Regions from separate parts of the Pseudarthrobacter sp. C1 genome, predicted to be linked through region 3. Evidence: riboswitches for the same ligand, from Rfam matches in the RefSeq annotation. Region 3 holds a riboswitch; each other region holds the start of a gene.
What was found. A riboswitch is a leader RNA that binds a small molecule or an ion and turns the genes downstream of it on or off. The one in region 3 is predicted to bind cyclic di-AMP.
Positions count from the first base shown of each region.

Region 1 (2,255 bases), on a different contig from region 3:
AGACCAAGGTCCGGCAGTTCGTGGCTGACGCCTCCCATGAGCTGCGCACGCCGCTGACCGCCATCCGCGGCTACACCGAACTGATGAGAATGACGGAAAACTTCACTCCGGACGGGGAGAAGTCGCTGGCACGGGTGCAAAGCCAGTCGGAACGGATGACCGCTTTGGTGGAGGATCTCCTGCTGCTCGCGCGGCTCGACGAGGGCCAGCCGCTGAAGCTTGCCGAGGTGGACCTGACCCAGCTGGTGGTGGAAGGCGTCAGCGATGAGAAGGTCATGGCGCCAGGGCACACCTGGCGGCTGGAGCTCCCCGACGAGCCGGTGGTGGTGAACGGGGATCCGTCCCAGCTGCGGCAGGTGCTGATGAACCTGCTCTCCAACGCCCGCAAGCACACCCCTCCGGGAACCACGGTGGTAACGGGGGTGGAGAAAACGCCGGAGGGCGCCGCAGTGGTGACCGTAACGGACGACGGCGGCGGCATACCGCCGGAGTTCGTGGACCAGGTCTTCGCCCGGTTTGCCCGCGCAGACGCGGCACGTGCGGGGACCAGCGCGCCCGGCGCGTCCGCCGCTGAAGGAACCAGCGGTTTGGGCTTGTCCATCGTCGAGTCCATTGTTGAGGCCCACGGCGGACGGGTAACGGTGACGTCGCAACCCGGCCGCACGCAGTTCGCCCTGCGGATACCCCTCATGCGGGGAATGGCACAAGGCGGCGCGCCGTCATCGTGACCTCCGTTACCAAAATGTGACTTATGCGCTGAACTCCTGTACCGTCGAATGGGTGCGGTCCCCGTTCGGGCCGCATATCCCGGGTTGACGCCAAGCTCTGCCACTTCCCGGATTCCTCTTGAACAACGGCAGAGGCGGGGGACCCACCGTCCCGGGCACTGACTGCCCTTGGGGTTAAGCCTGCACGTGTTTTTTCCGTGCGGCCGGATGCCCTCATCCGAACCCGACAGCTAACTCCGCAGGTGTGAGAGGCGATCTATTATGTCCAAGTTCCTTGTAAAACCACGCCCGAATTCAGGCACGGATGCACGCTCCACGCGTGCAGCAGGCAAATTCCCCTCCGTCGGCCGGCGCGCCGGGCTGCTGGCAGCATCCTGCGCCCTACTTGTTGGAGTTGGCGCTGCGGGCCAGGCCACCGACACGGGTGCCCGCGTGGCAGCCACCGGGGCGCAGGCTTCGGAGTCCCATTCCAAGCTGAGCATGGAGCAGAGCGAAATCCGGGCCAACCCTGCGCCTGAGCCCGCAGCCGAGCAGATCAACGTTGTCCCGCAGGCAGCCGAACCTGCTCCCGTTGCCGAGCCCGCACCGGCTCCTGCGCCGGAACCCGCTCCGGCCCCGGCACCCGAGCCCGCACCCGTCGTCGCGGTTAATGATCCCGCAGGCGCCCAGGCGTACGCCGCAGGCCAGCTGGCTTCCTATGGCTGGGCTCCGGACCAGATGCAGTGCCTGCAGACCCTCTGGACCAAGGAATCGGACTGGACCACCACGGCCACCAACCCGAGCAGCGGCGCCTACGGCATCGTCCAGTCCCTGCCGGCTGAGAAGATGGCCAGCGCCGGAGCCGACTACCTCACCAACTACCGCACGCAGATTAACTGGGGCCTGAACTACATCCAGGAGCGCTACCAGTCGCCGTGTGGTGCACTGAACTTCCACTTGTCGAACAACTGGTACTAGGCGGGATGCAGTAACCTACTTCTGCTGCTCCCCCGCGTCCCGGCCGGGGATGTACTGGACGGCCCACCGGTTCCCGTCCGGATCCGCGAAGTACACAAAATGGCCCCAGTCCTGCACGTCCACTTCGCTCACGTCCACCCCGTTGCCCTTCAGGTGCTCGTAGGCAGCCTGGATGTCGCTGACCACGAGCTGGAGGTTCGAGCCGGTACCCGGAGGCGCGTCCGTGAGCCCTTCCCCGATGCAGATGGAGCAGGCCGAGCCGGGAGGAGTCAGCTGGACAAAGCGGATGGAGTCCGTGGGCCGCTGATCGAAATCGGCATTGAACCCCACCTTGTTGACGTAGAAATCCTTGGCCCGGTCCACGTCGGACACAGGGACAAACACCAGTTCCAGTTTCCAGTCCATCCGCACAGGCTAGCCCTGCGGCCGGGAACAGGAAAGGCCTGGCTTTAGCCTGCGATGTCCTTAGCCTGCGATGCCGTACAGCCGGTCGCCTGCGTCGCCGAGGCCAGGAACGATGTAGGACTTCTCGTTGAGCCTTTCGTCGATGGAGGCCAGCACGATGGTGAC
Region 1 is NZ_JAYESK010000013.1:9,677-11,931, reverse strand. Features, by position in the region: gene U7114_RS17525 (HAMP domain-containing sensor histidine kinase) at 1-728, shown strand, start outside; cyclic di-AMP (ydaO/yuaA leader) riboswitch at 824-984, shown strand; gene U7114_RS17520 (hypothetical protein) at 990-1,685, shown strand; gene U7114_RS17515 (glyoxalase superfamily protein) at 1,701-2,090, opposite strand; gene upp (uracil phosphoribosyltransferase) at 2,151-2,255, opposite strand, start outside.
Region 1: another riboswitch for cyclic di-AMP. It lies ahead of U7114_RS17520 (hypothetical protein); the one in region 3 lies ahead of U7114_RS02405 (M23 family metallopeptidase).

Region 2 (2,255 bases), on a different contig from region 3:
ATGGAGTGGACTTCGGTGCTGTAACCGTTCACGCCGCCGCTGACAACCTGGCCGTCGCCGGCGTAAACGCCCACGTGGCCGGCCGTGATCACGAGGTCACCGGGAGCGGGGGAACCCACAACAGTGCCGTACTGGAAGAACTGGGTGGGAGCCAGGTCGCCGACGCTCAGGCCAACGGAACGCAGGGCGTTCTCCACCATCGCGGTGCAGTCCTGGCCGACGCCCACCTGGCTGTAAGCCGAGGCGAGAATTGCTGCTCCGGTGCCCGTGCCGGTGCTGGCAGAGGCGTAGGACAAGTTCATCCCCGTGTTCGCCGGTGCCGTGGCAGCGGCGGTCTGGACGGGTGCCGGGGCGGGTGCGGCGGCCGGAGCTGCCGGGGCGTAGCCTGCACCCGGGATCTGGATCTGGTCGCCGGGGTAGATAACCGCGGAGATTGAAAGCCCGTTGGCTGCCAGGACATCGCCCAGGGCCACGCCGTAGGCGGACGAGATGGCGCCCAGCGTGTCGCCGGTTACCACCGTGTGGACGGTGCCGGCTGCCGCAGCGGGGGCTGCAACTGCTGCGGCGGAGGCCTGGACGTTAGTGGTCTCGGTGGTGTCCGGACCGGTCACGCCGGCGTGCGCCGGGGCGCCGACGCCGAAAGCAATGCCGGATGCGGCTGCCACGGCGAGTGCCGGACGGCCCAGGGTCCTGGCCTGCGACTTGGCCGAAACAGCCAGTCCTTCGAGGACGATGGAGCGGGCCGGAGTTGCGCGGTGACGGGCGGTGGTGGAAATTTTTGACACAGTTGATCGCCTCTCCCATGCCTGCGGGGTGAGCTGTCGGGTTCGGGCTGGAGATACCCGGCCGGGAGCAACTCCGAAAGGAACGGAGGCGCCAGCGACTTAACCCCAAGGCCTCTTGAGAGGCCGTGGAAACTTGGTTCCCCCGTCCCTGCCAGCTGGATAGCGATGGTTCCCGGTTCAGCGGCAGGGCTCGGCAAGCTGAGGGGAATGTCCCGTCTGGGAGGGACACCTTAAGACCATAACCCGCCCCGGCGCCGATTGTCACGTTTGGGTAACATGCGAGGTTCTCCTCTCGGTTTATGCAAACGAACCGACTCTGGGTCGCGGGCACTGCGCGCACGCTCAGGCTTTCACCGTGGAAAGTCGATGGCTTGTCTCTGCTGTATAACGATGCAGGCCCCTCATCCTTGAAGTGAAGGTTGAAGCCGGTAAGCTTCCGAACTATGTCCCGTTCCGTTCTAAATGCCCGGCACCGCCTGCCCGGGACACTGCTGGCCGCCGCCCTCGCCGGCAGCGTCTGGCTGACTCCGGCCGGCGCGGCCGAGGGCGTTCCGCCTGGTGGCTACCCCTCGTGGGAGGACGTGGAGCGGGCCAAGCTGACCGAGGCCGGCACGGAAAAAGAGATCGGTATGATCGCAGGCCTGTTGGACGGGCTGCAGGCGCAGTCGGAGGCCTTGGGCAACGCGGCGGTGGCGTCAGCCGCTGAGTCTGCAGCGGCTGATGCCGCGTTGGCAGCATCCACTGCCCGAGTGGAGTCGCTGGCGGAACAGGCCGGGACCGCCAAAGCCGAACTCATCCGCCACAGGAAGGGCATCGGAGCCCTGGCCGCCCAGTCCTACAAAACGGGCGGTACGAACATGGGGTTCTTCGTGGCCCTTGATGCGATCGGGAACAACAATGTCCACGGGCTCAACGTGGTGCATCTGGTGGGCGGCAAAACGGCGGGCCTTGTGGACAAGGCAGCCGCCGCGGGGAAAGTTACGGCTTCGCTGGCCGATCAGGAGAAAGCCGCCCGGGCCGAGCGTGAACGGCTGTCCGACGAGGCGGCGGAAAAGCTTGCGGCGGCCCGATCGGCCCAGGAAGCCATGGCACGCCAGCTTACGGAAGAACAGCAGCGCAGCCGGGAGCTGACCGAGCAGTTGGCGTCCCTGAAGGGCACGACGGCGGCGGTTGAGGGTGAATTCCGGCGTGGACAGGCGGCTCTGGCCGCTTATGAAGCAGCGCAGGAGGCGAAAAGGGCCGCGGCCGGGGAAGAGGCACGACGACGGGCTGCCGCAGCCGCCGCGGCGGCAAAGGCGCAGCCATCTGCTGCTCCCGCCCCCGTGCGTCCGGCTCCTGCCGATCCGGCACCTGAAAATCCTCCGGCCGGCAACCCTGCGCCGCCGGATCCTGCTCCGCCTGTCCCCGCTCCGGCGCCTGCCGCGCCGCCCAGCCCGCCCGCCGTCGTAATTCCCTCTGCTCCTGCGGGTG
Region 2 is NZ_JAYESK010000004.1:164,438-166,692, forward strand. Features, by position in the region: gene U7114_RS08400 (LysM peptidoglycan-binding domain-containing protein) at 1-785, opposite strand, end outside; cyclic di-AMP (ydaO/yuaA leader) riboswitch at 789-989, opposite strand; gene U7114_RS08405 (lytic transglycosylase domain-containing protein) at 1,229-2,255, shown strand, end outside.
Region 2: another riboswitch for cyclic di-AMP. It lies ahead of U7114_RS08400 (LysM peptidoglycan-binding domain-containing protein); the one in region 3 lies ahead of U7114_RS02405 (M23 family metallopeptidase).

Region 3 (2,255 bases):
CCGGCGCCGAACCGCCCGTCCTTGGGCAGGAGGTCGGCGGGAATAGTGATGCTGGTTTCGCTCACAGGTGCTCCAATTTCGGCGTGGACGGGGTGTTGGTCCGGACGGATGTGGGTGCCAGGCAGTCGCGGCGACTGTGACTCGGGCCCTCCCTCATTCTGCCTGAACAGCTGTTTCAGCGGGAACCGGGACCGTCATAGTCCAGACATTGAGACAGGGCCCCTGCCCGCGCCGTCAACTATTCGGACAAACTCAAAATAGGCTAAGCTTTCCAACGGACCACGCTGCATGTGAAGGCGGTACGGTGGGACAACGCAAGGTACTGCGCTCGAGGAGCTGAGCTGGATGACGGATCTGATCGACACTACGGAGATGTACCTTCGGACCATCTTGGAGCTTGAGGAAGAAAACATCGTTGCCCTCCGGGCCCGGATCGCGGAGCGGCTGCGCCACTCCGGGCCCACTGTGTCGCAGACCATCGGCAGGATGGAACGGGACGGCCTGGTGGTTGTCTCCGGAGATCGGCACCTTGAACTCACGGAGGTGGGCCGGAAGCGCGCCACCGAAGTCATGCGGAAGCACAGGTTGGCGGAGCGGCTCCTGGCCGATGTCATCGGGCTGGACTGGGCCTACGTCCATGACGAAGCCTGCCGCTGGGAGCACGTCATGAGCGAACGGGTGGAACGGCGCATTTACGAAATGCTGAACCATCCCACTGAGTCCCCGTATGGCAATCCCATCCCGGGATTGGCGGCCCTCGGGGGCGAGGCGCAGGCCGCTGCGGACGCGGCGGTCAGCCTGCTTGAGGCCATGAAGACCTACGGCCCGGCGTCTGAGGTGACAGTCAGCCGCCTGGCAGAGCCGATCCAGGTGGAACCCGAGTTGTTGGTCCAGCTTGATGAAGGCGGAATCCGGCCCGGTGCCTCGGTCTCGCTGGAGCGGGTGGGGGAGTACATTTCGGTCCGCGTCCCGGGCATCGAAGGGGCCCTGGAGCTGCCGCCGGAAGTCGCGGCGCACGTCTTCGTGGCCGTACGCTAGGGACCGCTTGAGGCCTCCCGGCTACCCCAACGGGTGCCGGTTACGCAAAGATAACGGAATTGTTACTTTGGGACTTTTGCCCCTATAGTTAAACCCAAGCGTTGATACTAAAGCGTTACCTGATCTGGAGCCGAGCTCTGCCAGCGGATCAGGTGCACGAGTCATTACTGGCAGAGGCGGGGGAACCACAAACGGCAGCCGGGGGACTGCCTTGGGGTGAAGTCCGTCAGCAGCAAGCCTCTTCCAGTGAAGGATCCTCCGTGGATACCTCTGTGCCGAAGCTTGCTTACGGCGGACCGGGTCTTTGAACTCTCTGACCCGAATCCGACAGCTAACTTCGCAGGCTTTCCAGAGAGGAACCCTTCTTGTCCATGCAGACCCCCAGGGGACGCCGCCGCGCAGCGGTGCCCGCTTCGACGCCGCGGGTTGTTGAAGTCATCACCACGGAACGCCCCCGCGATCCCCACCGTGATGCGCGCCGCCGTCGTGGTCCCTTCCGCCAAGTCACCGAGTTCGCTGCTGCGAGCGGAATCGGCCAGAAGGCCGGAATCGCACTCGCAGCCACAGGCCTGGTGCTGACCGTGACGGTGCCGGCCACCAGCCCCGTGATGGCCACCGACGCTCCCGGTGTTACTCCGATGGCAGCCTCAGCCGTCACGCCGCAGCCGCAGATCTCAGCCGAGGCCGGTGCCCAGATCGATTTCAGCCGTTCCGCCGTGGTCACCCAGGCGGATCCGGACGGCAAGCTCAAGCAGCTTCTCAGTGCCCAGTCCGCCGGCTCGGTGTCACGTGCTGCCTCGGCAGGAAGCCTCGGCGCTCCACTGGCCACGCTGACCACAGCGTCCCCCTTCGGCTACCGCGTCAGCCCGATCACCGGTGGCTCAGGCGACTTCCACCGCGGCCAGGACTATGTGGCCCAGTGCGGTACGTCGGTCTTCGCTGCCGCCACCGGTACCGTGACCTTCGTGGGCTGGCACCAGTTCGGCGGCGGAAACCGCGTTGTGGTGGACCACGGCAACGGCCTGGAAACCACGTACAACCACCTCTCCTCCTTCAGCGTGAGGGAGGGGCAGACCGTCTCGCGCGGGGACGTAATTGCCCTTAGCGGGACCACGGGCGCCTCCACGGGCTGCCACCTCCACTTCGAGGTGCAGGTCAACGGCGAAGTGGTCGATCCGACTGGCTGGCTGTAGTCAAGTGACGGTGAACTATCAGAT
Region 3 is NZ_JAYESK010000001.1:549,442-551,696, reverse strand. Features, by position in the region: gene serC (phosphoserine transaminase) at 1-65, opposite strand, end outside; gene U7114_RS02410 (metal-dependent transcriptional regulator) at 346-1,038, shown strand; cyclic di-AMP (ydaO/yuaA leader) riboswitch at 1,157-1,399, shown strand; gene U7114_RS02405 (M23 family metallopeptidase) at 1,410-2,231, shown strand.